Regions from separate parts of the Alcanivorax borkumensis SK2 genome, predicted to be linked through region 1. Evidence: predicted binding sites of a transcription regulator. Region 1 holds the regulator's gene; each other region holds the start of a gene.
The links. The regulator PhoB, encoded in region 1, activates phosphate uptake and scavenging genes when phosphate is short. The targets are predictions, from matches to a motif close to TGTCATANNNNTGTCANA.
Positions count from the first base shown of each region.

Region 2: ABO_RS11280 (PhoX family protein) is a predicted target of PhoB. The motif match lies at 3,540-3,557, and genes of this name have one in related genera.
Region 3: ABO_RS01850 (phosphatase PAP2 family protein) is a predicted target of PhoB. The motif match lies at 6,849-6,866, and genes of this name have one in related genera.

Region 1 is NC_008260.1:173,206-183,388, reverse strand. It holds gene ABO_RS00875 (DUF2789 domain-containing protein) at 1-19, shown strand, start outside; gene ABO_RS00870 (TVP38/TMEM64 family protein) at 117-695, opposite strand; gene ABO_RS00865 (ATP-grasp domain-containing protein) at 814-1,920, opposite strand; gene purE (5-(carboxyamino)imidazole ribonucleotide mutase) at 1,965-2,456, opposite strand; gene ABO_RS00855 (NAD-dependent epimerase/dehydratase family protein) at 2,833-3,660, opposite strand; gene ABO_RS00850 (hydrogen peroxide-inducible genes activator) at 3,798-4,700, shown strand; gene recG (ATP-dependent DNA helicase RecG) at 4,821-6,932, shown strand; gene phoR (phosphate regulon sensor histidine kinase PhoR) at 7,119-8,429, opposite strand; gene phoB (phosphate regulon transcriptional regulator PhoB) at 8,519-9,223, opposite strand; gene ubiA (4-hydroxybenzoate octaprenyltransferase) at 9,549-10,183, opposite strand, start outside.
Region 2 is NC_008260.1:2,504,584-2,514,766, forward strand. It holds gene ABO_RS11275 (LptM family lipoprotein) at 1-1,591, opposite strand, end outside; gene ABO_RS11280 (PhoX family protein) at 1,644-3,488, opposite strand; gene ABO_RS11285 (adenylosuccinate synthase) at 3,646-4,938, opposite strand; gene ABO_RS11290 (ATP phosphoribosyltransferase regulatory subunit) at 4,981-6,156, opposite strand; gene ABO_RS11295 (DUF2065 domain-containing protein) at 6,157-6,363, opposite strand; gene hflC (protease modulator HflC) at 6,589-7,653, opposite strand; gene hflK (FtsH protease activity modulator HflK) at 7,653-8,825, opposite strand; gene hflX (ribosome rescue GTPase HflX) at 8,863-10,183, opposite strand, start outside.
Region 3 is NC_008260.1:391,573-401,755, forward strand. It holds gene hemL (glutamate-1-semialdehyde 2,1-aminomutase) at 1-285, opposite strand, end outside; gene thiE (thiamine phosphate synthase) at 310-963, opposite strand; gene ABO_RS01815 (bifunctional hydroxymethylpyrimidine kinase/phosphomethylpyrimidine kinase) at 971-1,732, opposite strand; gene hemJ (protoporphyrinogen oxidase HemJ) at 1,812-2,255, opposite strand; gene ABO_RS01825 (chloride channel protein) at 2,371-3,801, shown strand; gene argC (N-acetyl-gamma-glutamyl-phosphate reductase) at 3,907-4,977, shown strand; gene ABO_RS01835 (DUF6776 family protein) at 4,980-5,708, shown strand; gene ABO_RS01840 (bactofilin family protein) at 5,718-6,209, shown strand; gene erpA (iron-sulfur cluster insertion protein ErpA) at 6,286-6,645, shown strand; gene ABO_RS01850 (phosphatase PAP2 family protein) at 6,910-7,443, shown strand; gene ABO_RS01855 (anhydro-N-acetylmuramic acid kinase) at 7,531-8,634, opposite strand; gene ABO_RS01860 (OapA family protein) at 8,624-9,943, opposite strand; gene tyrS (tyrosine--tRNA ligase) at 10,100-10,183, shown strand, end outside.

The DNA.
Region 1 (10,183 bases):
CGCGCTGTTAAGGCACTGATAGTAGCCCAGCGGAGATTCCTTAGGTGTGCAGTTCTGCTAGGTAAGGCAAGCTTAAAAGCCCCTTCCCCGGTGCTACACCGTGTTGACGATTGCCACTAGTCAATCGGCAGTAGCAACAGTATTCGATCAAAGAATAGACAGTAGAGCAGCAGGGGCACCGGTAGCCCAATCACAGTACCCAGCATGTAGTGACGTAATTTTACTCCGCTGAGCGACAGCGTGTAATTAAGCGCAGGCATCGTCTGAAATAGTAAACGCAACAAGGCGACACTGCGTATTGGGTGGCTGTCCAAGCGTGCCAGAATTTGCCTAGCGAAAGGGTTCTGAATGTCGCGCAACGCACTCCCCCCAAGCCCACGCACCAGCACATAGGTTGCCAGACAAGAAATGCACGCTGCCACATAGGTTGCTAGCCCGCCCATCACCGTACCCAGAGCCAAAATGGCCGCCGCCAAGAAAATCCAGCCCGGTAGCTGTATAAGATTACCAATCACGAAAACCACAACAAAAGCGATAAACCCGCTCACCGGGTTGGCTTCAAGCTGCGCCCGCAGAAACGACACTGACATCTGCTCACGCAACCCTGACAGCTCCACCGTTATCAACACCAGCGCCAATATCACGACCAACATAATCAAACGGCGATAGCGAGCGAGTGAAAAAGAAAGCGCCACAACAACAATTCCAGAAAGGGTCAGTAATTCAGTGTAAATCATTACAGACGGGGAAGAGCGTGAAGGAGTAAAAGGCTATTGATTCCCAGCTTCACGTTGAAGCTGAGATCTTGGTTTTTCAGCCCAGAGCCCGCTCGGAATCCAGCACCTGCTGATACCCCTCCGGCAGGACATCAGCCCAGGCATCAAGCCCCTGGCGCAAATCGTCCAGAGAGGAGGCCGCGAGATTAGCATGACCCACCTTGCGGCCCGGACGCACACTTTTACCATACCAGTGCACCACACCCGGATGCTGGAGCCAGGCGTTTTCAAATGGAGTACCGATCAGATTTACCATGGCAGACGAGCCATGCACATTCAGAGCATGGAGCGGTACGCCGGCCAAAGCATGAACGTGTAGGTCAAACTGAGACCAATCCGCACCTTCATGGGTCCAGTGCCCGGAGTTATGTACCCGCGGGGCAATTTCGTTGACCATCAGCTGGCCATCCACTTCAAAAAACTCCACCGCCATGACGCCGGCATAATCCAACTCTTCCATAATGCACTTGAGCATTATTTCCGCCGGCGCCTGCAGATCGGAACAGGCATTCGCCGGTGCCAGACTCAAGCGCAGAATGCCATCCACATGCCAGTTTCGGGTCAACGGGTAGAACAATGTTTCGCCGGTAATACTGCGCGCGCCGACAATGGACAGCTCGCGGCGGAACGGAATTTTCTGTTCTACAATCGCTTTGCCAGCCAACTCAACAGCAGGCACTGCACTCAAATCACCACCTTCGCCGACGATCCAGGTGCCCCGCCCGTCATAACCGCCACTGCGGGCTTTTACCACTACACCACCAAAGTCCGCCACCGCACGAGGCAAATCTTCAGCCTGGTCCAGCATTACCCAAGGGGCAGTGGGAATGCCCAGCTTGTCCAACATGGTTTTCTGGGTAAATCGATCGGGAATGACCTGCAGGGCCCCGCGCGCTACACAGCGATCACTCTGGGCTAATTCAGCGGAGAAACCGGTTTCTGGAAACGCTTCACGTTCCACGGTGATCACCGGGTAGCGCTCTTGGCACTCTTCCCAACTAATCGGCACAGCCAAATCAGAAGTACCCGGCAACAGCAGCGCCCGCTCGGGATCGTAACGGTCTACCACTAGACCCAAACGGGCCGCAGCTTCTGCCATCATCAAGCCAAGCTGGCCACCACCGAGAACAAGTACGCGATTCATAGCAGATCCGTCAGAGCAAACAAGGAAAGGAGCAGCGCAGGGAGTTAACCCTGCCCCAGCTCGGCATTGGCCAACACTTCATCCGCACGGGTGGCTTTCCAGTCGGCAATCGCCTGCAACAACGCCGGATTTTCCGTCGCCAGCATCTGCGAAGCTAACAGGCCCGCATTCCAGGCCCCCGCCGCGCCAATGGCCAACGTACCCACCGCCACGCCTTTGGGCATTTGCACGATAGACAGCAGGCTATCCCAACCGGATAGCGTGCGGCTTTTCACCGGCACACCCAGCACCGGCAGCGGGGTCAAAGACGCAATCATACCGGGCAAATGGGCCGCACCGCCGGCACCGGCAATGATCACCTTGTAGCCATTTTCATGGGCGCTTTTGGCAAAATCATACATGCGCTGGGGCGTGCGATGGGCCGAAACCACCTCGGCTTTCCAGCCCACATTGAAATGGGTCAGGGCGTCACAGGCTTCTTTCATGGTTTCCCAGTCAGATTGGGAGCCCATTACCACGGCAACCGGCGTGCTCATTCGCATTACTCCATTGCGCCCATTACAGGCTTTTGCGGGCGCATCAGAACCAAGCCACGCCAACACAGAAAAAATTGAGGCGCACACTTTACTAATGCCAGCGCCGGAGGCAAGTCTATCGACGAAAAAATGATCGACGATGAAGCTCTCAGCCGACAGATGGCGATTTTAGCGTGATTTGGTTGGGAATGCGCTTCTGCCCTTGCCGCCTGCCCACGCAACTCCCTTCAATTACAGAACAGAGGCGTAAGCGACAACCCACAAAACAAAACGGGCCATGATCATTATTTGAAATGCCGCCGCCGCATCATCCCGAATAAGAAATGATGCGCAGACACTGCATTGGATTCACTCAAGGATAAAGTCATGTGGCCGCTTACCTCCCTGCCAACACCTGAGCATAGCCGTCCTGATAGCCGGGATATTGCAGGGTGTAATGGCCCTGCTGGATATATAGGCTCGTCACCTGCTTGCCCACTGCCGGTTCATCCGGCACCGCCAAGGTCAACCCTTGCTGGTCTGCCAACCATTCCAATACATCCAGATTACGGCCGCCCACCGCATCGGTGCCAATCACCAACGGTGGCATTTCATGGCCACCCAGCCAGCCTAGCACCACGCTACGCAGTAGCCCCACGCAATCGTCACGGTGGATCCGATTGGTCCACTGGGGGGCAGGTAGACTTTCTTCGCCACGGGCCAATCTGGCTGCCTTGTCGATCTGCCGATATCGTCCCGGCCCGTAAATACCGGTAAAGCGCACCACAGTACTCAGACTACGAGTGCTAATTTCCTCTTCCGCCGCGAGCAGCACCTTGCCGTTATAGCGGCTCGGACGAGGAGGGGTTAGCTCATTGACCACCCCTTCCACGTCGCCAAACACCGCGCTACTGGAGACAAACACTACAGGGGGCAGCGGCTGCTGGCCTTCCAGAGCATCCAATAACATTAGCGGCGCCCGTACATAGGCCTGCAAATACCCTTCTTCACTGTACTCGCTCGGAGTCATGATGATGACAAGTAAATCCACCGGATCCGGCGGTAGCATGGCCACCCCTACAGTCAAATCTTGGCTATACAATTCCACTCCACCCGGCGCCTGTTCACCGCGGCGAATGGCACTGATGCGATGCCCGTCTACGATTAATTGTTTGGCCAAGCCGCTGCCTAGGTCACCCAGACCGGCAATCAAAATATGAGACATGAAGGCTCCTTGCGTACCGCCAGTAACCCGATGCCGGATGGCGAACGCAGGCTGTTCTTACGTTAGTCATCCGGCACCTAGCGTACGACGCCGTTAATATGCACAATGGTATTCAATCGAATAAGTGTATCAATGCCATGACATTAACAGAACTTCGCTATCTGGTCGCCTTAGCCCGGGAACGCCACTTTGGCCACGCGGCCCAAGCCTGCAACGTAAGCCAGCCAACCCTGAGTGCTGCCATTAAAAAACTGGAAGAGCAGCTGGGCATGCCACTGTTCGAGCGCCGCCCCCGGGAAGTGGTGGTTACGCCTCAGGCCGAACCCATTATCGCGCAAGCCCAGCGCGTGCTGGAGCAGGCGGACCTACTTTCCCAGATGGCAATGAGCCAGCGCGATCAGCTTGGCTCACCGCTGCGGGTTGGCGCAATCTTTACCGTTGCCCCATATCTCTTTCCCACCATGGTGCCGCGGGTCCGCAAAGCCGCAGCGGAAATGCCGCTATTTATCGAAGAGAATTACACCCACGTATTGCGGCGCAAGTTAGAGCACGGCGAGCTGGACGCCATCATCGTTGCCCTGCCATTCTCCGGTGGTGGTTTGGTGCGTGCGCGCATGTACGAGGAGTCTTTTTCGGTACTGCTACCGGCAGACCACCCCTGGACCAAGCAAAAGAAAATTGCACCTGAACAACTGCTTAGCGAGACTCTGCTATTGCTCGGTGAAGGCCACTGTTTCCGCGACCAAGTACTGGAACTGTGCCCCGCCATCGATTCTCAACACCAACGCAACCTGGTGCAAATCGAAGGCGGCTCGCTAGAGACTTTGCGGCATATGGTCGCGGGCGGCCTGGGCATCACCGTGCTGCCCAATTCTGCCTTGCACCAACATGGATACGACAAGCACACTTTTGCGGTTCGTCCATTTGAAGAACCAGTGCCCTCGCGGACCATCGCGCTAGTTTGGCGCGATAGCTTCCCACGCCCCAAAGCAATCGAAGTATTGCGACAGGCCGTACCCAAGGAAGGATTGTCAGGATAACAACGATGAACAGGCCGGTTTTTCCCTGTAAGAGCTCCTGTAGCGATGCGAACCGACTTGCCGGCACGCCTCCAAGCACCCTCTGCACCTCAACAGGTGCGGTTATGGCGACCTAACATCATGGCCGGTGACTCCCTCTCCAGCCTACCCCTGAGCCGCCTCAAGGGCGTCGGCCCCGCCGCTGCGGAAAAACTGGCCAAGCTGGGCCTGCATAACCTAGAAGATCTGCTCTTCCACCTACCGTTCCGTTACGAAGACCGCACTCGCATTTCCCCCATCGGCAGCCTGCGCCCGGAAACCGGCGTGGTCATCGAGGGTCAAGTAATGGCCGCCGATGTGATATTTGGCCGACGTCGCTCCCTGCTTTGCAAAGTGGCTGACGGCACCGGCATGGTGACGCTGCGTTTCTACCATTTCAGCGCAGCACAGAAGAACACCCTAGAGCGCGGGCGGACTATTCGCGTCTATGGCGAGCCCCGTCCTGGTTCCGCCGGGCTGGAATTTTATCATCCAGAATACCAGCTAGATTATGCTGACAGCGGCCTGCCGCCACTGGAAAAAGCATTGACCCCGGTCTACCCCACCACCGACGGTGTCAGTCAGAAAACCCTGCGCAACCTCACCGGGCAGGCCCTGAAATACCTACAGGCGCACCCTCCCCAAGAGCTGATTCCTGCCCAACTGCTGGATCAGAGCGGCCTGCCCAGCTTAGCCGACGCCTTGAGCAAACTGCATAATCCACGACCAGATGACCCGGTGAACTTACTGCTGGAAGGCAAACATCCGGCAGTAAAACGGCTGGTGATGGAAGAAATGGTGGCTCACCAATTAGGCATGCTGCAAAAACGCGCCGGACAGAAAGCCTTCCATGCCCCGCGCCTTGGCGGGCAGACACTGTTTGAAAAACTACAGGATAGCCTACCCTTTAACCTCACTGGCGCCCAAAAACGAGTCATCGGTGAGCTGATGGGCGACATGAAACAAGCCCACCCCATGTTACGTCTGGTACAAGGCGATGTGGGCTCAGGCAAAACCCTGGTAGCCGCCGCCGCCGCCCTTGCCGCCATTGAGTCCGGCTATCAGGTCGCGTTAATGGCACCTACGGAGCTGCTGGCGGAACAGCATCGGGAAAACTTCCACCACTGGCTGGCGCCACTGGGTATAAAAGTACACTGGCTGGCGGGCAGCCTCGGCGTAAAAGCCCGCCGGGAAACCAACGCAGCGCTAGCCGATGGCAGTGCGCACATCGTGGTCGGCACCCATGCTTTGTTTCAGGAGGCCGTACAGTTCCATCGCCTTGGGCTCACCATCATTGATGAGCAGCACCGCTTCGGTGTGCAGCAGCGGCTGGCCCTGCGTGAAAAAGGGCGCGAGGATAACGCCCATGGCATTCAGGTTCCCCACCAATTAGTCCTCACCGCCACGCCCATTCCCCGCACCCTGGCCATGAGCGTCTATGGCGATCTGGACACATCCGTGATCGACGAAATGCCACCGGGCCGCAAGCCCATCGACACCTTGGTGCTTCCCGAGAGCCGACGCCCCCAAGTAATCGAACGCATTAACGATGCCTGCCGTCCCTCTGCTAAAAAGAAAAACACTCAGGCCTACTGGGTCTGCACTTTAATTGAGGAGTCTGAAGAACTGCAGGCTCAGGCAGCGGAAGCAACATTTGCGGAATTACAGATCGCCTTGCCGGAGCTGAAGGTGGAGCTGGTACACGGGCGCATGAAGGCGAAAGAAAAAGCCGAGCGTATGGCACGTTTTTCGCGGGGAGAAGCGCAATTGCTGATTGCCACCACCGTCATCGAAGTGGGCGTGGATGTACCCAACGCCACCCTCATGGTAATGGAAAACGCCGAACGGTTGGGCCTCGCGCAGTTACACCAGTTACGCGGTCGCGTAGGCCGTGGAGCCGAGCAAAGCTACTGTTTACTGCTATACAAAAACCCTCTATCGCATACTGGCAAGCGACGCCTGGCGGTAATGCGCGATACCACCGACGGTTTTGTGATTGCCGAAGAAGATTTGAAACTACGTGGACCCGGCGAATGGCTGGGCACTCGCCAGACCGGCGACCTGGCCTTTCGCATCGCCGATCTGGTTCGTGATGAAGCGTTAATGGAGCCCGCCAAAGAGATCGCCAACAAACTAATGCAAGACTACCCACAGTGGATCGACCCCCTGTTACGTCGCTGGCTAAAGGGCGGGCAGAACTTTGCCGACATCTGACACAAACGAAGAATCCCCAAGATCAGGGGCGTTGTCACCGGGGAATGACAAAGGGGTCTTGCTCCTTTTTATAAAGCAAAAAAACCGAAGCCAAAACATACCATTCTCGAAAACAATAATGTTGAGAACGTCCTGACAAAAGAGATTTCAACAGCCGGCTAGAAACACACCTCTTGAACCTGAAATTCAACCCGCCACTGCCGTTGGCTTGCTAACCAGCCGCTCCGCCGGGAAATGACAGGTAAAGGTGCTGCCCTTGCTCAGTTCGCTGACGATTTCCAAGCGCCCATCATGGCGAATCATTACGTGTTTAACGATGGCGAGGCCCAGGCCGGTGCCCCCGGTTTCTGTAACGCGGCTATTGTCTGGCCGGTAAAAACGTTCCGTTAAGCGCGGGATGTGGGCGGGGTCGATGCCAATCCCGTTGTCTGTGACAGAAAAGTGCGCGCCGCAAGAATCTTGCCACCAACGGATACGGATGGTGCCGTTGGCCGGCGTATATTTCACTGCATTGGTAATCAGATTGCCGAAGGCACTTTCCAGTTCAGCCGGATTGGCGATCAAGCGTGCGTCGAGAGGAACATCCAGCTCGATCTGGTGATCCTTGTCGCTGCCTATAGCCAACGCATTTTCTTTCATCCGATTAAGCATGCCATGAACGGGTACCGCCTGACGTACACTGTCAGCTTCCGTTCCTTCTAATCGGGCCAGTAATAACAAATCGGCGACTAGGGCTTCCATGCGGTTGGATTGATTGTCCATTTGCATCAATGCGCGACGCAGACGGGCCTGTTCTTCCGGGAGGGTATCGAGCAGGGTTTCCAGGTAGCCTTTGAGTACGGTAAGCGGCGTCTTTAATTCATGGCTCACATTGGCTACAAAATCTTTGCGCATTTGTTCCAAGTGATGCAGCCGCGTAACGTCACGGGCGATCAATAATTGTTCGCCGATACCAAACTCAGTTACGCGGAACTGCAGGATACGGTTGTCATTCACCGGTGAAGGGATTTCCAGCGGGTCCTGAAAATCCCCTTTGCTTAGATAACCGGTAAACCGAGGATGGCGGATCAGGTTCGTCAGTGGCTGGCCCAGATCTTGGCTCGCATTAAAGCCCATGGCACGTTCGGCGGCATGGTTCCAATATTCCAGATAACCGTGTTGGTCGATGAGGATGACTACATCGTCAAGGGCGTTCACTGACTGTTGGGCGCGGTGGATGATGCCTTGCAGGTTTTCCTGGGCGCGACGTTCTTTTTGGAACAAGTGCTCAAGGCGGGTATAAAACTCACCCCACAGCCCGATACTGTCCGGTGGCTCGGTATGATCGTCGCGCACCAGCCAGCTGTACAGGGCGAACAGTTGCCGGGTGCTCCAAATAATATAGCCCCCCAGCCCTACCAGCAGTGGCCAAGTGTGGCCCACTGCCAGGGCAGCCAGAGCGGCCAGAAATATCAGGCCGGCAATGCGATTAACTTCCTTGGCCAAGCTAGCTTTCATGGGTATTCCACCGCAATTACTTTGCTCGTTAGCCGGTATCGGGGGGGCCGACGGCGCTGCCTAGTATAGGCAGCCGCATGCCTGCCGTCTCAACCTGCCTTGGCCGATTTCACTGAAAACCGGTAGCCGGTACCGCGCACGGTCTGAATAAAACGATCGTAGCCGAAGGGAGCCAGCGCCTTACGCAGACGGCGGATATGCACGTCGATGGTACGGTCTTCCACATAGACGTTAGCACCCCATACTTGGTCCAGTAGCTGGGTGCGCGAATAGGCCCGCTCTTGGTGGCTCATGAAAAATTCCAACAGCCTGTATTCGGTGGGCCCCATGTCCACGGGAGAATCGTTGGCGCTAATGCGGTGACTCACCGGGTCCAGGCACAGACCTTCTACTTCAATGGCCTTTTCCGCCGCGACACTAGACGCGCGCCGCAGCACGGCTTTAATGCGGGAGATTAGTTCACGAGTGGAGAAGGGTTTGGTGATGTAATCATCGGCGCCAACGTCCAGCCCTTGAATCTTGTTATCTTCTTCGCTTTTCGCAGTGAGCATGATGATGGGCACCTCGTTGGTAGTCTCATCACGCTTCAGCCGGCGGGCCAGTTCGATACCCGTGACCGACGGCAGCATCCAATCCAGCAGCACCAGATCCGGGCGCTCATCGACGATGATCTCATGGCCACGTTGGGCATTCTCTGCCTCCAGCACATCGAAATCGGCCAGTTCAAGGGCGACGGCGACCATCTCACGAATAGCAGGCTCGTCATCAACAATCAATATACGGTTTCGGGACATGGCTTCCTTCCTTGCCTGTCTTGTGAGTGGCGTGTGCCGCTCGGGATGTTATCTATTAGATTGCTTTTTTATGACATGTGTATGACAGATAGAGCCCCGCCACGCAACAACGCAGGTTAAGACGAACGGAAGGCCTGCAACCATCTGGCGACAGCCCCAAGCCACAAACGACAACACACGCCAGGCCTTAAGATACGGTAATAATATGCCCTCGATTAGCCGCTCAGGTGGACCGAATTATCCCTTTCGTCCCCCTTGAATCGCGGCGCCGAACACCATTAGGTGGCACTCTAAGACACCCCCGCTATAGGGGACTTGTAGCGATTCAAAAATACTGAAAATACAACCCGATAAACACGCATGCTCCGGCCCAATGATTATTCAGAAATGCGTGAAAGCTGGGCCAGCGTTCACGGTAGCGGATCAAGCTGTGCTGAAAGGCAAAGCTAAGGCTCATTCCAACCAAACCGGCGTACCAGGGCCAGGAAAAACCCAGCCGGTGGCCGACCATAATCAATGCCAATAGTGTCAGGGCTTGAAGGATGGCGATCATCAGGCGGTCGGCATCGCCAAACAGGATGGCGGTGCTTTTGATGCCTAGCTTCAGGTCATCTTCACGGTCACACATAGCGTATTCAGTGTCGTAGGCCACCGTCCACAGCACATTGGCCACGTACAGCAGCCAAGCGATTTCCGGCACTTCACCGGTTTCAGCGGCAAACGCCATGGGGATGGCCCAGCTGAAGGCAGCGCCCAAGAAAAGCTGGGGCATAAAAGTGAAACGCTTGGTAAAGGGATAAAGCACTGCAAGGCCCAAGCCGCCGAAAGACAGCCAAAAGGTCAGCTCATTGAGAAACAGCACTAGCCCAAAAGCCAATAGACCTAAGCCGCCAAACAGGGCCAGAGCCTGTTTGGCGCTGAGTGCACCGGTGGCCAGCGGACGTCCCTGAGTACGTTCTA
Region 2 (10,183 bases), 790 kb from region 1:
GCACCGCATCGCGGCCGCGGATATAACTCTGCTCCTCAACGACAGACAGGTATGCCTTGTTCAATTCCAGTGCCCGGCGGGCGGAGGGCACCACCAGCGCACTGATATCACCTTCCAGTTGCGTCAACATGGCCGGCCTCAAGCCCCCCTCCTCATCAAAGAAACGCTCACGCACCTCCTGATTGGACCGGTACTCATCCGCTCCACCTACCTGCTCCAAGTAAAACGCATACTCGCCACGACCATCTTCCCGTTGTGGCTCGGGAATACCTCCCAGGCTTTTCTGATTCCAGTGATACCAGCCCCGCTGAAACCCCTGACTGGCATCCAGCTTTCTTTCCATGGTGTAGGTACTATCGGTCAGCGCACCCACAGCCCCATGACATCCGGCGCAGGTGGCCAGCTCCTCATACGACTGCGGCCGCAGCTCGCCCTGGTCATCCTCGATGAAGCCACTGAAACGCCAGCCACGGCGATTGCCCACCCCGCGCTCTATATCCCCGATGACAGGCTCCATGCGATCAGGAAAATCATGGGCATCCTTGAGCTCATCATCCGCCAGCTCCCGGTGCTGAAAATATGTCAGCCAACGTGTTTTACGACTGTAGCGCAGCTCCTTCATTCGCGGCGCCATAACCACTTCGCCATCGTCGGCAATATCCAGATAGCGGACGCTATGTACAAACTCGGTGCCCAGCGGATAAGCCCCTGCTGACAGTGGCGCTGCACCCTGTTGCTGGGCCACCCTGGCCAGCCCCACATACTCCATCTCACGCCCTTCAAGGGGAGCCCAGTCGAATACCACTTCAGTAGCACGATCCAGTACACCGTTGCGATTCAAGTCGACCCCGTACTCGGCTTCCGCCACCGCCTCTATCGCCACACTCTCACGCTTGATCAGCGACTCCACAATCGCCAGATTGAGACGGTAAACCCGCATGTCGGGCTCGCCTTTTTCGTTCTGTTGATACGGAGAATCCAAGCGAATCAGCACATCATCCGCAGAACCATTAGTGGGAAAAAATGCCCCCGGGAACGGCGTATAGGCCAATGCACGCCAACCCGTCGGCTCACCTTCTGCGTCGAGGTCAAAGCCATGCTCATCAAAGCGGTAGGACACGTCAGGCACGTAACCATCCCAGTGTCCATTACCATCACCATCCCAATGCGCAGGCAATTTTCCTGTCAGGGTTTCGGCCAGCTGCACCGCGCCCCCGGATTGATAATTATCGGTTCGCACATAAGCCAAAATCGCCTCATCACTGATCGCTTCACGCGCTTCACTGCGATCAACGAAAAGATTCTCCCAGCGATTGACGGTAGCGGGCCCGGCAAAATCGTAGGCCAGCTGCAAATCAAGATCGTTAGTGAAATTCGGCTCTTTACTGGCGGTATGGCAGACATAACAGGGGTTACTCTCAACCCCCTTGGCATCTTCGGTTTTGGTATAACACTGTGGCGGAATCGTCGCCGCCGGGTTGGACAAATACAGGCGCCCCAAATTTTCCGCCTGCGACGCATCAGATTGGCCGCAACCGCTCAGCTGCCATACCAAAGCAGACATACCCAGAATAAAAAAAATCTTTTTCATAGCAGCAAAAGGCCGGGGATACCCCGGCCCTCCTCGTTATCGTTATTAATATTCAATCCATGGCCGGGAACGGACCGATATACCCGGTATAGGCACGGTGATCCAATGAGCCATCCGGGATCTTGCCGGAGTCAGATTCGCCGTAGGGGTGCTGCACCACACTCATCAGATAGGCGAAGCCATTCACGTTGGGGTACCAATAGGGAGAGGTGGTTTCCGACCCGTAGGGGGTGGTCTGGATACGAGTCAGACCGGCAGAGAAATCCGTCGCATCTACCTGGTCCAGATTCAGTGACCAGATCACATCATTCTGGTGCCCGGAACCAGTGTCCTCACCAATAACCAAGGTGTTATAGCCAGTGATAAAGGTCACATTATCCGGATTGGCCAGGCCGTCAGCGTCACAGGAGTAAGAGGCAAACGGGCTATCAGCCGGGTAGCTGGCAGGCTGACCGGCAATCAAGCCTTTCATGTTCTGCGCCACATAATCAGAACCGATGCCCGCATCGGCGGCAACATCCAGGGCATAGACCCCACCACACTTATTGGCCTCGGCAATACGAACATGGTTGATCGTGGACAGATCGTTGGAAGAATTATCCTCCATGCCACGCCCCACTTCACTCATGGCCACATAAAGCTTGCCGCCATCCGGGTCGAAAGTCACACCTTCTTCTTTACGAAACTCTGTGGTCGCCCCCATCAACGCAGCATAGCGACGAGTCTCAAGACGGGATGCCGCCAACTTCATACCGGGTTTTACTTTCAGGCATTCCTTATTGCCATTGGATGCAGTGGCCGTGAAACCATCCGGGCAATCCTCACCGGTCATGGTCGCGGTTTCGAAAAGATCAGTAAATGCCGGCTCGTCAGGGCTGGCGAATAGGGCTTCGATATCGCTGTTGCTGGCGTGGCCCAGGCTTATCCATTCCAGGTCCGCTTCACCGATACCCGCTGCCGATGTCTGGTTCCATTTGGTGGCATAAAGGTTACCCGCACTCAGATCACCGGCCGTATCCGCAACAAACATGTAGAGGCCCACGTTGGTGCCATCATCGGTCATGTAGACCGTTTTTTCGTCAGGCATTACGTAAGCCAGCTCGAAGGCCAGACGGCCCATGGCGTAATGTTTGACGAGATCGCTGGTGGGTGCACTATCACCCTCGGCAGCCACGGCGATCTCAATATTCCAGCCCCACCAGTAAGGATTCATGGCCGTCAGATCACCCCCAAAGTAATCTGCCATCGGCTCGTAGTAGCCATCAATTTCACCGGTTACCGGGTCACGCTCGGAAGCATCCGGTTCGTACTCTTCACTAGCCAAATGGGTATTCCAAGGGGTCACACTGGCAGCACAGTGCACCCAACCACCATCCACACCGGACTGATCGATTTGCCAGAGATCCTTGACTGAAAGATGGCCAGTCTGTTTGTTCTGATCCAGTTCCATCAGGAACATGGCACCAGGACGAGTTTCCATCTGAGAGACGGAGAACAAACGATCACCGATCGGCAACAGGGAGGTATGCTCATTGGAATCGGTAACACTCGGCTTACCGTCGTTGCCATAGAGCGGCTGCCCCATTTTGTCTACCAATTGACCGAAGACCACATCCCCGTTTACCGCATCGCCGGAACGCAGCAGGGTATGGAAACCGATCTCGTAGGTTTCACCATCTACTTCAACGGAGGGAGACGCCAGGATCTGACGCTTTTCCAGATCCGTTTCCGGGGCTTTCACCGCGGTAAAGGAAAGACTTTTTCCAACCGGGTCCGCAGGCACGGCAGGATCGTTAGAATCGCTGTCACCACCACAGGCAGACATTAGAATAGCAGTTAAAGTTACAGCACTGACTTTGGTAGCCAGTGCTGTTTTGGCAAACGGAATCCGGTACATGAGCGTTCTCCCCGTGAATTGTTTTCAGAGGCGAACAGTGAAGCGCTTTTTTATGACAAATCTGTCACGGAGATAAGAAGAATTTGTTCAACACAAAAACCGTAGCGTCGGACATAAAAAAAGCGGCCCTTGGGCCGCTTTTCCATTTGCGCCGGGTTCAGGAGAACGGATGGCGCTTGATAATGGTTTCCACACGGTCCGGGCCTGTGGAAATAATATCGATGGGCGCACCGGTAATTGCTTCAATACGCTTCAGGTAAGCCTTGGCGTTGGGCGGCAAATCATCTTCTGACTTCACCCCCAAGGTAGATTCGCTCCAGCCCGGCAGGCTTTCATACACTGGCTTCACTTCTTCGTAGCTATCCGCATCCCAGGCACACTCCAGCGAGTTGCCGGCCGCATCCTGGTAGCCCACACAGATGTTGATCTCTTCCAGGCCATCCAGCACATCCAGCTTGGTTAGGCACAGGCCTGTAATGGAGTTAATCTGGATGGAGCGCTTCAGCGCCACCGCATCGAACCACCCGCAACGGCGAGCACGGCCCGTGGTAGAACCAAATTCGTGCCCCTTCTCGGCCAGGTAGCGGCCATTCTCGTCGAACAACTCAGTGGGGAACGGGCCACTCCCCACCCGGGTGGTGTAGGCCTTGGTAATACCCAGCACATAATCTAGGTACAGAGGACCAAACCCGGTGCCGGTAGCGGTACCGCCAGCGGTGGTATTGGAGCTGGTGACATAAGGGTAGGTGCCGTGGTCGATATCCAGCAGGGTGCCCTGGGCCCCTTCGAACATGATATTTTCGCCGCGCTCACGGGCGCCGTGCAGCACCGCCGTCACGTCAGTCACCATGCTGCGAACGTCTTCGCCCAGCTGCAAGGTGTCATCCAGGGTTTTCTGGAAATCCACCGGCTCCGCATTGTAATAGCTGCGCAGAACAAAGTTGTGGTAATCCATCACTTCGCCCAGCTTGGCGGCAAACAGCTCACGCTGGTACACATCACCCAGGCGCAAGCCTCGACGAGCCACCTTGTCTTCATAGGCCGGGCCGATGCCCCGGCCCGTGGTGCCTATTTTCTTGTTGCCACGGGCCGCTTCCCGAGCCTGATCCAGAGCCACGTGCACAGGCAAGATCAGCGGGCAGGAGGCGGACAAACGCAGGCGATCGCGAACCGGCACACCCTGATCTTCCAGGCCACCAATTTCCTTAAGCAAGGCTTCCAGAGAAAGCACCACGCCGTTACCGATCAGGCACTGCACATCTTCACGAAGAATGCCTGACGGAATCAGGTGCAGGACCGTTTTCTTGCCATCGATCACCAGGGTATGGCCAGCGTTATGGCCACCCTGAAAGCGGGCGACCAATGAGGCCTGATCGGTAAGCAGATCGACGATTTTGCCTTTGCCTTCATCACCCCACTGGGTGCCGAGAATGACTACGTTCTTACCCATGATTGCTTGCTGCCATCTATTCAGGAAAAAAGAAATTCGGTTTTAGAGGTCGGTCACAACCCAACCATCGGCCTGAGCAACCAGACGACGCTGGCACCCTAGTTCAGCCGGATCATTATCTGCACCGGGAAGGGCCAGCACCACACGCTCGCCCTGCTCACGAAGAGCCGCAACCCTAGTCGCGAACGCGGCGTCCTGCAGCGACCCTTCAGCCAGAATACCGGTAAGCGCGGCAGATTGCGCACGCTCAGCCAGCATCTTCAAATCCGCACTGAAGCCGGTGGCCGGGCGGGCCCGACCAAATACTTCACCAATGTGATCGTAGCGACCGCCCTTGGCCACGGGCTCGCTCTCACCGGGCAAGTACGCCGCAAACACGCAACCGGTGTGGTAGTGATAACCACGCAGCTCACCCAAGTCCAGGTGCAGCCGCACCCCTCGAGCGCCGAGCACATCGGCCAGCACCGCCAGCTCATCCAATGCCGCTAGGGCGCCAGAGAAGTGGGACAATAACGCACGGGCCTCATTGAGCACCTCCACGCCACCTGCTAACCAAGGCAAGGCGGCCAAGGCCTTGGCCGCAGGCGCAGGCAAATCATGGCTGGCAATAAAAGAATCCAGCTCTACCCGCGCTTTGCGCACATAGATATCTTCCAATTGGTTCTGCTCAGTTTCGCTCAAATCACAGCCCTCGAGCAGACCACGGAACAAACCCACGTGGCCCAAATCCAGTACCACCTGTTGCTCGACGCCTGACAATGCCAGCGTTTCCAGCAGCAAGGAAATCACCTCGAGATCACTGTCTGAACCGGCGTGACCAAATAGCTCTACGCCCAACTGATAGGGCAGGCGCGTGCCACCGGCGACCACCGGCCGGGTGCGCAGGGCGCTGGAGCAGTAACAAAGACGAGAAGGTGCGTTACGGCGCAAGCTATGGGCATCCATACGCGCCACTTGCGGGGTAATATCCGCACGAACACCCATCAGGCGCCCGGTGAGCTGGTCGGTAATCTTGAAGGTTTCCCTCTCCAGATCACGGCCACCGCCGTTCAGCAAGGATTCCATAAACTCAATCAACGGCGGGAAAACAAGTTCGTAACCCCAACGCTGATACAGATCCAGCGTCTGCCGACGCAGCTGCTCGATGGCCCGGGCGCGACCCGGGAGGACCTCTTCTACCCCGTCGGGCAGTAGCCACTGTTCTTCCTGATTCATCATTTACGACCGCATCAGTAATAACAAGCCCGCACCCAATACCATGAGTGCCAGCCCTATAATTCGCAGCAGGCGACTATCCAGACGCGCCACCTGAAGGGCCGCGCGACGGGCTCGGCCAGGCGCAAGAAACAACGGAATACCCTCGATGACCAACACCAAACACAGTGCTTTGATCAACACGCTTCCGCCATTTAACAACGCGTCCATGGTTCCCGCCAGACAGCCACAAAAAAACCGAACCCTCAGGCTCGGTTGCCGCATTCTATCATGGTCTTCCAGCGCCAGATAGGCTCAGGATAGACGAGCCTCGCCAGCAACGTTTGCCAACACAAATCGATAAAACAAACAACAAAAGCCCCGCACTAGGCGGGGCTCTGTGATAGGCCCGGTGCCGCAGGGGCAAACCAGACGCTATTTGAACAAAAGGCCCTATTAAGGCGCGCCCTTCGCCCCTTTCATGTAGCGGAAAAAGTCGCTATCCGGCTCCAGGATTAGCACATCTTCCGGCTGATCGAAACTTTCCTTATAGGCTCTCAAGCTACGGTAGAAACGGAAAAATTCTTTATCCTGATTGTAGGCTTCGGCATAGATTGCCGCTGCCTGCGCATCCCCTTCACCGCGAGCGCTCTGAGCCTTACGGTACGACTGGGCCAATGTTTCAGTGCGCTGGCGGTCTGCAGAGGCACGGATTTTTTCCGCTTCTTCACGACCCTGTGAACGATGAGCCGCAGCATCTCGCTGACGCTCAGCGCGCATACGGTCGAATACTCGCCCGCGAACCTGTTCCGGCCAGTCCACCTGTTTAACACGGATATCCACCACTTCAATACCCAGATCTTCCAAGGTCGACTTGTTTACTTCAGCGCGAACCTGATCCATCAACGCCTCACGTTGATCATTGGCCACACTATCTACAGCAGGCTCACTCCCCTCTTGCTGACCGGCTCCCGCTCCACGCAACACCGACTCATCCAGTTGGTCGGTGGGCACTTCCACGGTTTCGCCAGTGGTCGGGTCACGGAGGATAGCCGTATCGCCCTCCACCTTTTCCACGTCACTTTCGCCGGCCACCACCTGAAAGACGGTACGTGAAGCGAACTCGTTGCGCAGGCCTTCGTTCACACGAGGGTCCAGCAGTTCACGAGCACGGCGCTCCATTACCTGAGGATTGGAAGAACCGCCCCCCACACTAACGATGTAACGCTGCACATTACTGATGCGCCAAATAACAAAGGCATCAACATTCAGCAGTTTTTTCTCAGCGGTAAGGAAAGACTGGGTAGGTACGTCATAGACCAACGCACGCCCATCCACTTTCACCACTTCTTCCACCATAGGCCACTTGAAGTAAAGACCAGGCTGGATATCGGTCTTCTCGATCCGACTAAACTGCTTGAGCACGACCTTTTCTTTCTGGTTTACGATGAAAAAAGAGTCCATCGCCAAAAGAGCCAGCACGCCCAAGGCCAGTAGCGCCATCCATCCACGATTATTCATTAGCGCAGCTCCTGGTTACGGTTGTTGTACAAGCTGCGGCCGCTACTACGTCCGCTGCCGCCGTCATCCGCACCGGCGCTGGAGGTGGTGCTGGACGCTGAAGCCCCGGGATTTTGAGCCTTGGTCTTGCCGTCGCTATTCTTCATCAGCTTGTCCAATGGCAAGTAAATTAGGCTGTCGCCCTTGTTCACATCGACCATTACCTTGCTGGTATTGCTGAAGACCTGAGTCATGGTTTCCAGGTACAAACGTTCGCGAGTCACTTCCGGAGCCTTGCGGTACTCAGTAAGCAAATCGGTGAAGCGACTGGCATCACCTTTGGCTTCATCAATAACCTGCTGTTTATAAGCCAACGCCTCTTCTTCTATCCGCTGAGCTTCACCTCGAGCCTGGGGAATCACTGCATTGCTGTACGCTTCCGCTTCTTTCTTGAAGCGATCTTCATCTTCCTTGGCCTTAGACACATCATCAAAGGCGTCACGCACAGCATCCGGCGCTTCGGTTTTATCCAGTACCACTTGGCGTAGCACCAAGCCAGTGTCGTAACGGTTTAAATAGTCATCCAAGCGCTCGCGCACCTGTACCCGGATCGCCTCACGATTATCCTTGAGCACATCATCCATAGACGACGACCCCACCACGTGGCGTAACGCCGAGCTGGTAGCGTGCTGCAGAATTTCTTCAGGCTGCGCCACTTTCAACAGGAACGGGCGCGGATCAAGCACCTGATACTGAACCTGCAAGGTCACACTGACGATATTGGTGTCCTTGGTGAGCATTTCTTCGGTAATTTCGTAGCGACGGTTCTGCCCCACGTCCACCTTCTCGAACTGCTCAAAGATAGGCGCTCGCCAGTTCAAACCCGGCTCCACGATACGATCGAACTTACCAAACTGCAGCACCACAGCACGTTCACGCTGGTCCACTTGAAAAAAGCCCATCAGGCCATAACCAATGGCGACAATAACCAACGCGATAACCAGCATCGGCCAAGGCGACCCTCCGCCACTGCGGCTACCACCGCCGCCGGCTTTGTTACCTTTTTTGCCGAAAACATTATTAATCTTGTCTTTCAGGTTTTTCAGGGCTTCGTCTAGGTCCGGCGGCCCCTGGTCGCCACCACCACCCCAAGGGTCCTTCGGCTTATTGCCGCCGGGTTCATTCCACGCCATGTAGATCTCCAGTCCGCCAAAGCCAAAGGGCTCCAGCCTAATGATGACTCGCGTTTGTCGAGTGTTCCGAATTGTAGGAAGGGGCGTCCTCAGCTGCAACCGCAGGTGCCGGAATTACCAGCTCTTCCTCTTTTAAACCTTGTTCGCGAAGCAGGCGTTCAAAATGCACCCGATTCACATTAACACGCAGCAACATATCGCCATTGTTGCCGGTTTGCTCTTCAAGCACTTCGCCGGCTTCGTGCAAACGAGCGCGCAGACGCCCCGCTGAAGCGGGCAGCCGCACCCAGCAATCCACCCAACCAGCAGCCAACCGCTCTGCGATCGCGTCAAACAGCAGATCGAACCCATCGCCAGTTTGCGCAGAAACCCACACTCGCCAAGGCTGGCCGTGTTCATCACGCTCCAGTCGGGGAGGCTGGTCCAGATTATCGACCTTGTTATAAACATGCAGCACCGGTAGCTTATCGCCACCAATTTCTTCCAGCACCTCATTCACAGCAACCACATTATTGTCCCGCTCTTCCGCACTACAGTCAGTCACGTGCAGCAACAGGTTAGCGTTCACGGTTTCTTCAAGCGTGGCTCGAAATGCCTGCACCAACCGGTGCGGCAAATGCCGGATAAAACCCACGGTATCTGCCAAAATGGCCGGCCCTACACCCGGCACTTTTACTTTGCGCAACGTCGGGTCCAAGGTAGCAAACAATTGGTCTGCCACATACACATCACCCGTAGTAATGGCATTGAACAGGGTCGACTTGCCCGCATTGGTATAACCTACCAGAGAAATTAGCGGAGTTTCCGACCGTTGCCGGGCGCGACGCCCTTGAGCGCGCTGCTTACGCACTTTTTCCAATCGCGATTCGATTCCGCGAATACGATCACGCAATAAACGGCGATCCGTTTCCAGTTGTGTCTCACCAGGGCCGCGCAGGCCAATACCGCCTTTTTGACGCTCCAGGTGGGTCCAGCCTCTCACCAACCGAGATGACAAGTGGCGAAGTTGCGCCAACTCCACCTGCAAGCGCCCTTCATGGGTTCGAGCCCGCTGAGCAAAGATATCCAGAATCAAACCGGTGCGGTCCAGCACCCTGCATTTCACTACCCGTTCCAGATTACGTTCCTGACCCGGACTAAGGGCATGATTAAACAGCACCACATCAGCCTGGTGCTCACTTACCATGGCCGCCAATTCATCGGTTTTTCCAGTGCCGATAAATAATGCTGGATCAGGCCGGTCTCGTTTGCCCGTCAGCTGGATAACAGGCAGGACACCGCTGGAGGTCACCAAATGATGGAATTCATCCAGATCTTCACGCCCCATAGCATCAGGCAGCTCCAGATGAACCAAAATA
Region 3 (10,183 bases), 220 kb from region 1:
CACTTCGGTGGCGGTGGGGGCGCCGAAACTCAAACCCTGCTCAACGGCTGCTTGCACGGCGGCGACTACATGGGGGTGATTATGACCGAGGATCATGGGGCCCCAGGAGCCCACGTAATCAATGTATTTGTTGTCGTCTTCATCGAACAGGTGTGCGCCACGGGCGGAATGGAAAAACACCGGTGTGCCGCCTACGCTTTTGAATGCCCGCACCGGGGAATTAACACCGCCGGGGATATGTTTTTGGGCCTGGCGGAAAAGCTGTTCAGAGTGCTTGCGGGGCATGGTGTGTCCTCTTGAATCAATTCGCTATGGGGCAGACCGGTTGGTCTGAAAGCAGGCACTGAGTTGGCGTGCTGCGGCTTCGATGGCATCCGTGTCGGTTTGTCCGAAGAGGGCGTGGATGACCGCCACGGACACGGCGCCAGCGTTGATCAGTTGCGGCGCATTATCCGGATTCACCCCGCCAATGGCTACCACGGGTTGATGAAACTGCTGGCACGCTTGGCGCAGTAAGGCCAGCGAGGCCGGTGGCGCTAAGGGTTTGGTGTGTGAGGTAAAGAAGCGGCCCATGGCCAAGTAATCGGCGCCGGCTTCAGCGGCGCGGGCGGCCAATGTCAAATCGCCGTGGCAGGTGACGCCGATAATACGTGAGCCGCCCAGTTGATCGCGGGCGGCTTTGATGCCGCCATCACTCTGGCCGATGTGGACTCCGTCAGCGTTTACTTGGGCCGCTAGGGCAGGGTCGTCGTTGACGATAAACAGAGCGTGGTATTGGTGGCACAGCTGGCGCAGCTGGGCGGCTCGGTATTCTCGCTGGGTGGGGCTGGCGGTTTTGTCCCGGTACTGCAGCAGTTTGGCGCCGCCACGCAGCGCCGCTTCGGCGGCGGGCAGCAGGTGCTCGTCCGGAGTCAGAGCCGGGTCGGTGATGGCGTAGAGGCCGTGGAGGCGATGGAGGGGCATGGCAGGCTCAGGGTTGACGGTTGGGTACGTATTGTCCCTGCCCGGGTTGAAAGGCATTGCGCAAGAATTTGTCCACGTGAGCCTGGCCATTGGCCACGGCACTGTGCAGCGACTGACCGTGGCCACGCAGACAGGCAATGGACGACGCCAGGGTGCAGCCAGAGCCGTGATAGCGGTGAGGCAATCGGTCCCAGTGCCATTGCTCTTCACCGGAGGGTGTGAACAGATGGTTGACTACCTGATCGGTATCGTCATGGGTGCCGGTGATTAGCGTAGCGCAGCCGCTACGCTGCACCAAGACTTGGCCGCAGCCACTAACGCTCTGTTGGCCGCTTAATGCCTGCGCTTCCGGTAAATTGGGGGTCATCACGTCGCACAGTGGTGCCAGGGTGTCGAGCATTACCTCGGCAAGGGATTCCTGCGCTAGGCTGCCGCCCGCTTCTGCGGCCAGTACCGGATCGAGAATCACCGGAACATTGGGCAGCCGTTTGAGTAGCTGGGTGATGAAGTCGACGATGGCGATGGAGCCGGTCATGCCGATTTTTATCGCTTGATAGTCCATGTCGTCGAGTAGTGCGTCAGCTTGCTGTTGCAGTAAGTCTATTTCGGTGAGCCGGAAGCCTCGCACATTCTGGCTATTCTGAACGGTGAGCCCGGTGATCAGGGTAGACGCGAAGCCGCCTAGTGCCTGAATGGCTTCAATGTCGGCATGGATGCCTGCCCCCCCGGAGGGATCGTGGCCGGCGATAACAAGAATGTTGGGTTTCATTGGAAGGCCTGATGCTAGTGCTTAATGCTGGGCGGCGGCTTAGCGCAGGTACCGCAGGGCGCCCAGTACGAGGTGCGCTTTAGAATGGTTTCACTATCACTAATAGCACAATGGCGATGAGCAGAAAAACCGGAATTTCGTTGAAGATGCGGTAGAACTTGTCGCTCTTGGTGTTGGCATCAGCGGCGAACTTCTTCATGTAGGACAAGCAAACGTGGTGATAGCCAATCAGCAGGAACACCAGGGCTAGCTTGGCATGCATCCAACCGCTGCCTTTATACGCATCAATGTTGGTCATGAACATCCATAGCCCAAGAACCACAGTGACAATCATGCTGGGGTTCATGATGCCCCGATAGAGTTTGCGTTCCATGATTTTAAAACGTTCGCGGCTCGGCTGGTCGTCCGCCATGGCGTGGTACACGAAAAGGCGCGGCAGGTAGAAAATACCGGCGAACCAGCAAATCATAGCAATCAAGTGGAAGGCCTTGATCCAGAGAAAGTAGTCGAGCGCAAACTGCATGGGATTTCCCTTATGGGTGGAGGCATTGGAGAGATGTTTCCAGTGGGCGTACACTATACAGACTTAACTCTATTCTTTCCGGTCCACTTGCTGCCGTCTTACGTAAAGGAGCGCTGTGAATAAGCGGCCACGTCATAGTCGTCTGATGCGTTACTACCTATTTCGCACTCGGCGTCTGAGTCGCCGCCAGCTGGGTTCTTGGCAGGACTGGAAATTGCGTGCGGTGTTCTGGTCCGGCGCTGTCATGGTCGGTTTGCTGGTGGTGGCGTTTGCTTGGGTGGCAGAGCTAGCGTCCCACACTTTCACCCAAATCCATGCCCGTTCTCCATATTTGCCGGTGTTAATAACCCCGGTGGGCATGGTGGTTATTGTCTGGTTAATGAGGCAGCTGGGCACCGAGTCGCAGGGTAGTGGTATTCCTCAAGTGTTGGTGGTGCTCAAGCAGCGTTACCATTGGTTGCGCCCCGCCTTTCTGTCGTTACGCGTGATCCTCAGCAAATTCGTGCTCACCTGCCTAGGGCTGCTGTGCGGCGCCAGTATTGGCCGCGAGGGGCCTAGTGTGCACATGGGCGCGGCGATGATGTATTCGGTGGGTCGGGTGGGCCAGCTTAATCAGAAATACGTGGATAATTCCTTAATCGTGGCGGGTGGCGCGGCAGGGGTATCGGCGGCGTTTAACGCGCCTCTGGCGGGGATTGTGTTCGCCATCGAGGAACTGTCTGGTTCTTTTGAGCAGCGCACCAGCGGCACGCTAATTATGGCGATTATTCTTTCCGGTGTGGTGGTGCTCATGATAATGGGCCACTACAGTTTTTTCGGGCATCCAGACGGGGCGTTGGATATCACTCGGGACTGGGCCGCTATTGGCGTGACGGCGCTGGTGTGTGGTCTTCTGGGCGGTTTCTTCAGCCGGTTGTTGATAAAGGGAAGCCAGTTTCTCTCTCCCTATGCCAAGGAGCACCCTTATCGTGTGGTGGTGCTGTGTGCGCTAGTGGTGGTCTTTCTCGGCTTGATCACCGGGGGGGCAACCTACGGTAGTGGCTATGAGCAGGCCTCTACCTTGCTTAGCGGGGAACAGCCGGGTAACTGGACTTTTGCATTGGCGAAAATGTCCGCCACGTTGGTGTCTTATTTTACCGGGATTCCGGGTGGTCTGTTTTCCCCTAGTCTGGCTGCTGGCGCCGGTGTTGGTAACGTGGTGGGCGGTTTCTTTCCTGGCTCGTCGCTGGTGGGGGTAACGCTGGTGGCGATGGCGGCGTTTCTGGCCGGGGTGATACAGCGACCGATTACCTCCTTTGTGATCGTGATGGAGCTGACGGGCAACCGCCACGATATTCTGCTGCCGCTTATGGCGGGGGCGCTACTGTCGGCAGCGGTGGCTAAAATTGTCTGGCCTCGGCCGCTGTATGACTCTCTGGCTGATCGGCTTTCTGATGGTCAGGGTATGGCGCTGGAAAAGCCCCAGGACAAACCGGCGGAACGAGGCAACGAAAAAGCCGGGTCGATGGGCGCAGGGAAAGAGCCCGAGCGGCAACTGCCCGGGTGACCGTAACCTGGAAGGAGAGACGGTTATGGGGGCTTTCTTGCCGCTGATCGATGGCGCCCCTATCATGCAGGGCTTCCTTTTATTGATGCAGTTCAGGAGTGGGATATGTCTTCTCAGCCAGCACAAGCCAGTGCACCGCTGAAAGTGGGTGTGGTTGGCGGTACCGGGTATACCGGGGTTGAATTATTGCGCCTGTTGGTTAACCACCCCCATGCAGAATTGGATGTGATTACCTCTCGTGGCGAAGCTGGTGTGGCGGTGGCTGACCTGTTTCCCTCCCTGCGAGGACGAACTGATCTGGTCTTCAGTGAGCCGGACGCAAAGCGGCTGGCAGGCTGTGACGTGGTGTTCTTTGCTACACCCCATAATGTAGCTATGCGGATGATGCCCGAACTAATGGACGCCGGTGTGCGGGTGGTGGATCTGTCAGCAGATTTCCGGCTGAGGGATCATGAGCTGTGGAGTGAATGGTACGGGGAGCCCCATGCCTGCCCAGAGTTGCTGGCGGATGCGGTTTATGGCTTGCCGGAAGTGAACCGCGAAGCGATTCGTGACGCTCGGTTGGTAGCCTGCGCCGGTTGTTATCCCACCTCGATTCAGCTGGGTTATTTGCCGTTGTTAGAAAACGGCTGGATCAAACCCGATCAGCTGATCGCTAATGCGGCCAGTGGCGCCAGTGGTGGCGGCAAAAGTGCCAAGGTGCCGATGTTGCTGGCGGAGGCTGGAGAGAGCTACAAGGCTTATGGCGCCAGCGGCCACCGACATTTGCCAGAGATCGAGCAAGGGCTGGCGGATATCGCTGGTGGCCCGGTAAGCGCTACATTTGTTCCCCATCTTATTCCCATGATTCGTGGTATTCATTCCACCCTTTACGGTCAGCTCACCGCGTCGGCGCCCCCGTTGGAAGAAATTCAGGCAGCGTTTGAAGCCCGTTATGCCGATGAGCCCTTTGTAGACGTGATGCCGCTGGGTAGCCACCCGGAGACGCGCTTCGTTAAAGGCGCCAATATGTGCCGGCTGGCATTGCATCAGCCTCGGGGTGAGAGCGTGATTGTTGTTTTGTCCGTGATTGATAACTTGGTGAAAGGGGCGTCAGGCCAGGCAGTGCAGGCCATGAATATTATGTTTGGCTTGGATGAGGGGGCGGGGCTGGCAGTGGTTCCGCTGGCGCCATAATCATGGCAAGGAAGCCAAAAAGCCGCGCGGGCATTGATGATGTGGTGTTGATGCCGGTGAGCCCTTCTCAGCAGAAGAAGCGGCGTCGGGTTTTGGTGTTAGTGGCACTGTTTGCTGGGGTGCTGCTGTTTTTAATTGGCGGTTGGTTGGGCGCAGGAGGTGTCATGGACGCCTCCGACTCCAACCGCCGTCTGCGTGGGGAAGCCAAGATCCTGCAGGCTGAATTGGACACCGCGCGTAGCCAGCTGGCAGTTTTTCGCGCGGATTCAGAGCTGACTTTGGAGGCTCGTGAAGAGGTGCGTCAGGAGATAAAGGCATTGCAGGATCAAGTCGCGGAACTCGAAGAGGCGGTGCTATTTTATAAAAATGTTATGGCACCGGGCGGTAGCGAGGGGGGCTTGCAGATTGAAAAGATGACGCTGCAGCACAATAGCGACACTGGCGAATATTTGTACCGTGTCGTCCTGGTACAGTCTGGGGATAACCGGGGTTATCTGTCCGGTGATATTAGCTTGCAGTTGCGCGGTGAAAAGAATGGTAAAGCGTTTATTGTTGCTGGCAGCGATTGGCTTGAAGAGGGCAGCGAGACCCAATTCAGATTTCGCTACTTCCAAGAGCTGAACGGCCGATTTAAGGTGCCTGAAGGGGTGGCGGTGCAGGCGCTGGATGTGGATGCTGAGAGCGGCGGCATGAGCCGTTACGAGACACAAAAAACGATAAAGTGGCAGTAGGAGAATCGTGTGCTAAGCCGATACAAAAAAAGCTCGATGACTACAGGATCGTCGTCCCAGGATTACCGTAACCACACATTGATTGCGCCTAGCGCAACCGTCCGTGGTGATATTGAATTTTCCGGAGGTTTGCATATCCAAGGTACCGTGGAAGGCAGTGTCAGTGTGGGCGAGGAGGGTGGCCGCTTGGTAATCGGTGAAAGCGGTGTGGTTAAAGGTGAAATTCGGGTTGCTCAGGTGGTAATTAATGGGCGTGTAGAAGGCGATGTGCACGCCACGGAGAATCTTGAGCTGGCAGAAAAGGCCTCAGTGGAGGGCAATGTATACTATCGCATGGTTGAGATGGTCATGGGGGCGCAGGTGAATGGCAAGTTGGTGCGTCTGGATGACGAACGTCGAAGTCTGCCTGCGCCGGATGCCAAAAAGGTTACCAAGCCAGAACCGGCTGAGACGCCAGCCGAAGAGAATGTGGTAGGGAAGGGGAGTGCGGATAATTCTTGACTGTTTTAGTCGGGTACTAGAACATGATCAGTCCGTTCAGGAGGGTTCGTACCTGAGTGGCTTTTCTTCTGCCCAAATGTCAGCCGATAGCGAGAGTATGATCGAGTCAGCACCGATTTCATTTACCGATGCCGCCGCCGCCAAAGTTAAAGAGCTGCGTGACGACGAAGGAAATCCGAACCTCAAGCTGCGTGTTTATATTACCGGTGGTGGGTGCGCAGGGTTCTCTTATGGTTTTACTTTCGATGAGACGGTGAACGAGGACGATACTTCGGTAGAGAAAGAGGGTGTCATTTTGCTGGTGGACGCCATGAGTATCCAGTATCTGGATGGCTCCGTGGTCGACTACGAAAAAGGCCTGATGGGCTCACGTTTTGTGGTGAGCAACCCTAATGCGGCTACTACTTGTGGTTGCGGGTCTTCTTTCTCGGTCTAGTCGGCTGTTGAAAACCTTCTTGCCTGCTCAGCTTTTTAGGCCGGTTCGCAATCTAGGTGCAACTTTTAGATTGCGCATCTTTAGCCATCTAAATAAAGCGCAACTGATGTGCTCTAAGTACATTTTGACCACTTTTCAGTGGCCCGCGACCGACTTTTCTGTGTTCCCTTGAGATTTTGCGCTTTGCATGATACGCCTGCTGCTGTCATAAAAAATTCACCGTTCAATCAACAATTCGTCGCTTTTCGGGTAGATACTGAACCCATGATGACGACAAAACCGACATTTCAACGAATGACCGCCGCAGACACCCGGGCCATGTGCTGGTTGCTACAGCAGCCACAGGCAGCCCGTCGTGCCCGTTTGGCGCGGATGGTCTCTCGCTTCGGCGATGGCCCGTTTTATGTGGCTTTGACGCTATGTATATGGGGGATGGATCGCCAGGGTGGCAGTGAGTTTGCTCTCACTGCGATGGTGGCCTACGCCCTTGAGATGCCGTTGTTTGTATTGCTCAAGCATCTAATCAAGCGGCCTCGACCGGCGGATGCGCTGGAAAGCCTGTCGGCATTTATCCAGCCGGCGGATCGATTCAGCTTTCCGTCTGGTCACACTGCGGCAGCCTTTGTGATGGCGTCTTTGCTTTGCGTGTTTTACCCGCCGGTGATAGCTCTTGCGTTGGGCTTGGCGCTGATGGTAGGGCTGTCGCGAGTGTTGCTTGGGGTTCATTATCCTTCGGATATTTTTGCTGGAGCCGCCCTTGGCTTTGGCTGTGCCATGATTGGTCTCTGGCTGGTTTAAGGTGCCAGCTTCGAGCTGAAAGACACCAAGCGCTGGCAGTGCCAACTGATAGTTGCCGAGCTGTGCTTTGGCACCTTGCCTTCTTGATCACGGTAAAGTGACCTGCCCCAATATGGTCTGCCTTGACGCGCCGGTAACCACTGGCGCATTGCCTGCTTTTTCTTCCATGCGAGCCCAGGCCAGCCAAGCAAAGGCGGCAGCTTCCACCCAGTCTGGGGCCAATCCCTGTTTGGCGGTACTGGTGACTGGGGTGCTGAGTAGCGCTTGGATGCGCTCTAGCAAGTGTTGGTTATGGGCGCCGCCGCCGCAGATCAACACTTGGTCCGGTTGGAAGTCACTGAGTGCATCGCTGATTGAGTGGGCGGTGAGTTCTGCTAGTGAGGCCTGGACTACGCTGGTAGTGAGTGAATGATTCGCAAGTTGTTCGTTTAGCCAGTCAAGGCTGAAACGTTCCCGCCCAGTGCTTTTGGGGGGGGGCAGCCGGAAATAGGGGTCGCTCAGCAAGGTGTTGAGTAGGGCTAAGTCGGGCTGGGCGCTGGCAGCCCAGTCGCCGTTGCGATCATAGGCCCGCTGGTGATGTTGCTGAATCCAGCTATCCATCAATACGTTGCCCGGCCCGGTATCAAAGCCGCCGCTGAGCTGGCCATTCTCTAGTAGCGTCACATTGGCCATGCCGCCAATATTTACTACTGCGATGCGTTGATCGGGGCGAGCGAAAAGCTGTTGGTGGAAGGGCGGTACTAGCGGGGCGCCTTGTCCACCCAGAGCGATGTCTTTATTGCGGAAGTTGCTAACCACGGCGATGCCCGTTTTCACAGCGAGGGTGTCTGGGCAGCCCAGCTGCACGCTGAAGCCGGCAGCGTGTGGGCGGTGACGAACGGTCTGTCCGTGACAACCGATGGCGCGAACTTGTTCTGGTGCGATGGCCGCCTGGTCGAGCAGAGTCTGGCAGGTGTTCGCGTAGTGTTCAGCCAATTGAAGGCTGACGGCGCCGGCCCGGTCAATTTCGTTATTGCCCGGCTGGCAGAGGCCGAGAATCTCGCCGCGAAGGCTCTCAGGGATGGGTTGGCTCAGGGTGCTGACCAGTGTGAAATGGTTGTCACTAATGTTGGCGATGACAGCGTCGATACCGTCCAAACTGGTGCCAGTCATCAGCCCTATGAATAGGGCGGGTGGGGCCTTAGAAGACATCGCTGCTGGCCAGTGTTGAGGCTTCGGAGAACAGGGTCATTTGTGCCTTTAGCTGGTTGGCGGCGATCAGAAACTCCGCTCTCTCATTGTCGTTGATGCCGCGAGCCTTAGGAAGGGGTACGGTCAGTGGATTGCGGTGAACGCCGTTGATGCGGAATTCATAGTGCAGGTGCGGGCCCGTGGCTAGGCCGGACATGCCCACGTAGCCAATGGTTTGGCCCTGCTTCACTCGGCGGCCTACGCGCATGTCTTTGGCAAAATTCCGCATGTGAGCGTAGAGGGTGGTGTAGCTCTGACCATGCTTGATGATTAATACATTGCCGTAGCCACCTTTTATGCCGGCGAAGATGACCTTGCCGTCCCCGGCCGCCTTGATCGGGGTGCCGGAGGGGGCGGCGTAGTCGATCCCTTTGTGAGCGCGAATGCGGTTAAGAATGGGGTGTTTACGGCCTAGGCTGAAGCGTGAACTGATGCGAGAGAAGGCTACCGGGGTGCGGATGAATTCCTTACGCAGGGAGCCCCCCTTGATATCTAGGTATTCCACATCCCCGGATAGGGTTTTATAGCGAAAGGCTGTCAGGTGGCGGTCCCGATTCCAGAACTCGGCCATCAATATGTCGCCGACCCCCACTTTTTCGCCGTCCAAGTAGAGTTCTTCGTAAAGGATGCGGAAGCGATCACCCTTGCGAATATCCAGAACAAAATCCACATCCCAGGCGAATAGATTGGCTAGTTGTAACGTCAGCTTGTCACTGATTCCAGCGGCTGCACCGGCGAGGAATAATGAGTCGGTAATTTGAGCCTGGGCAAAACGGGTTTGTTTCTGATATTCGCGCTGGCTGATACGAGTCTGCCAGCGGCCATTTTTGAGGCGAGCGGTGAGGGTTTCCACCCGGGAGGGGTGATACTGTACTGCGGTCAGCGTTTGTTCGTCACTAATGGCAACCTGCAGGGTGTCGCCAGGGCGCAAAGAGGCTAATCGCTCCAGCCGTGTATCACTGCCGATCAGCTTGTAAACTTGTTGAGCTCCAATACCTAGAGGCTGGAGTAGGGAAGATAGGCTGTCGCCAGCTTTTACCGTCACCGTTTGCCATTCTGTGGCAATAGTGGCGGGCTTGTTGGTGGGTTGTGGTGTCGGTGTTACGCGTTCCGGCAGACTTATGTTTTGGATGCGTTCCGGGGTGGGTTCGGTACTGTCGGGGCGAAAAGCGATCAGGATGACGCCGCCCAGCAATACCATGCTCAGCAGTAAATGGGTGCGTGGGAACTGGCGCACCAGCCTGCCGGCAGCAGAGATAAGTTGTTTCATTGAGAGTCTGTGAAGCCTGAGTTGAGTAAATAGAGACTGGCGCGCTCCGTGGAGCGCAGCGGAAAACTGGCTTGCAAAGATACCCGCCTTCTCTGGCCGCGTTCAAGTGCTACAATGATGCGCTTTCGTTAATGGGTCTGGAAATTAGAGGTAGGTATGGCCACGGTGGATCAGCAACTGGCACTTATTACCCGCGGGGCGGATGAGATCATCCAGCAAGAGGAGTTGCGGAAAAAACTG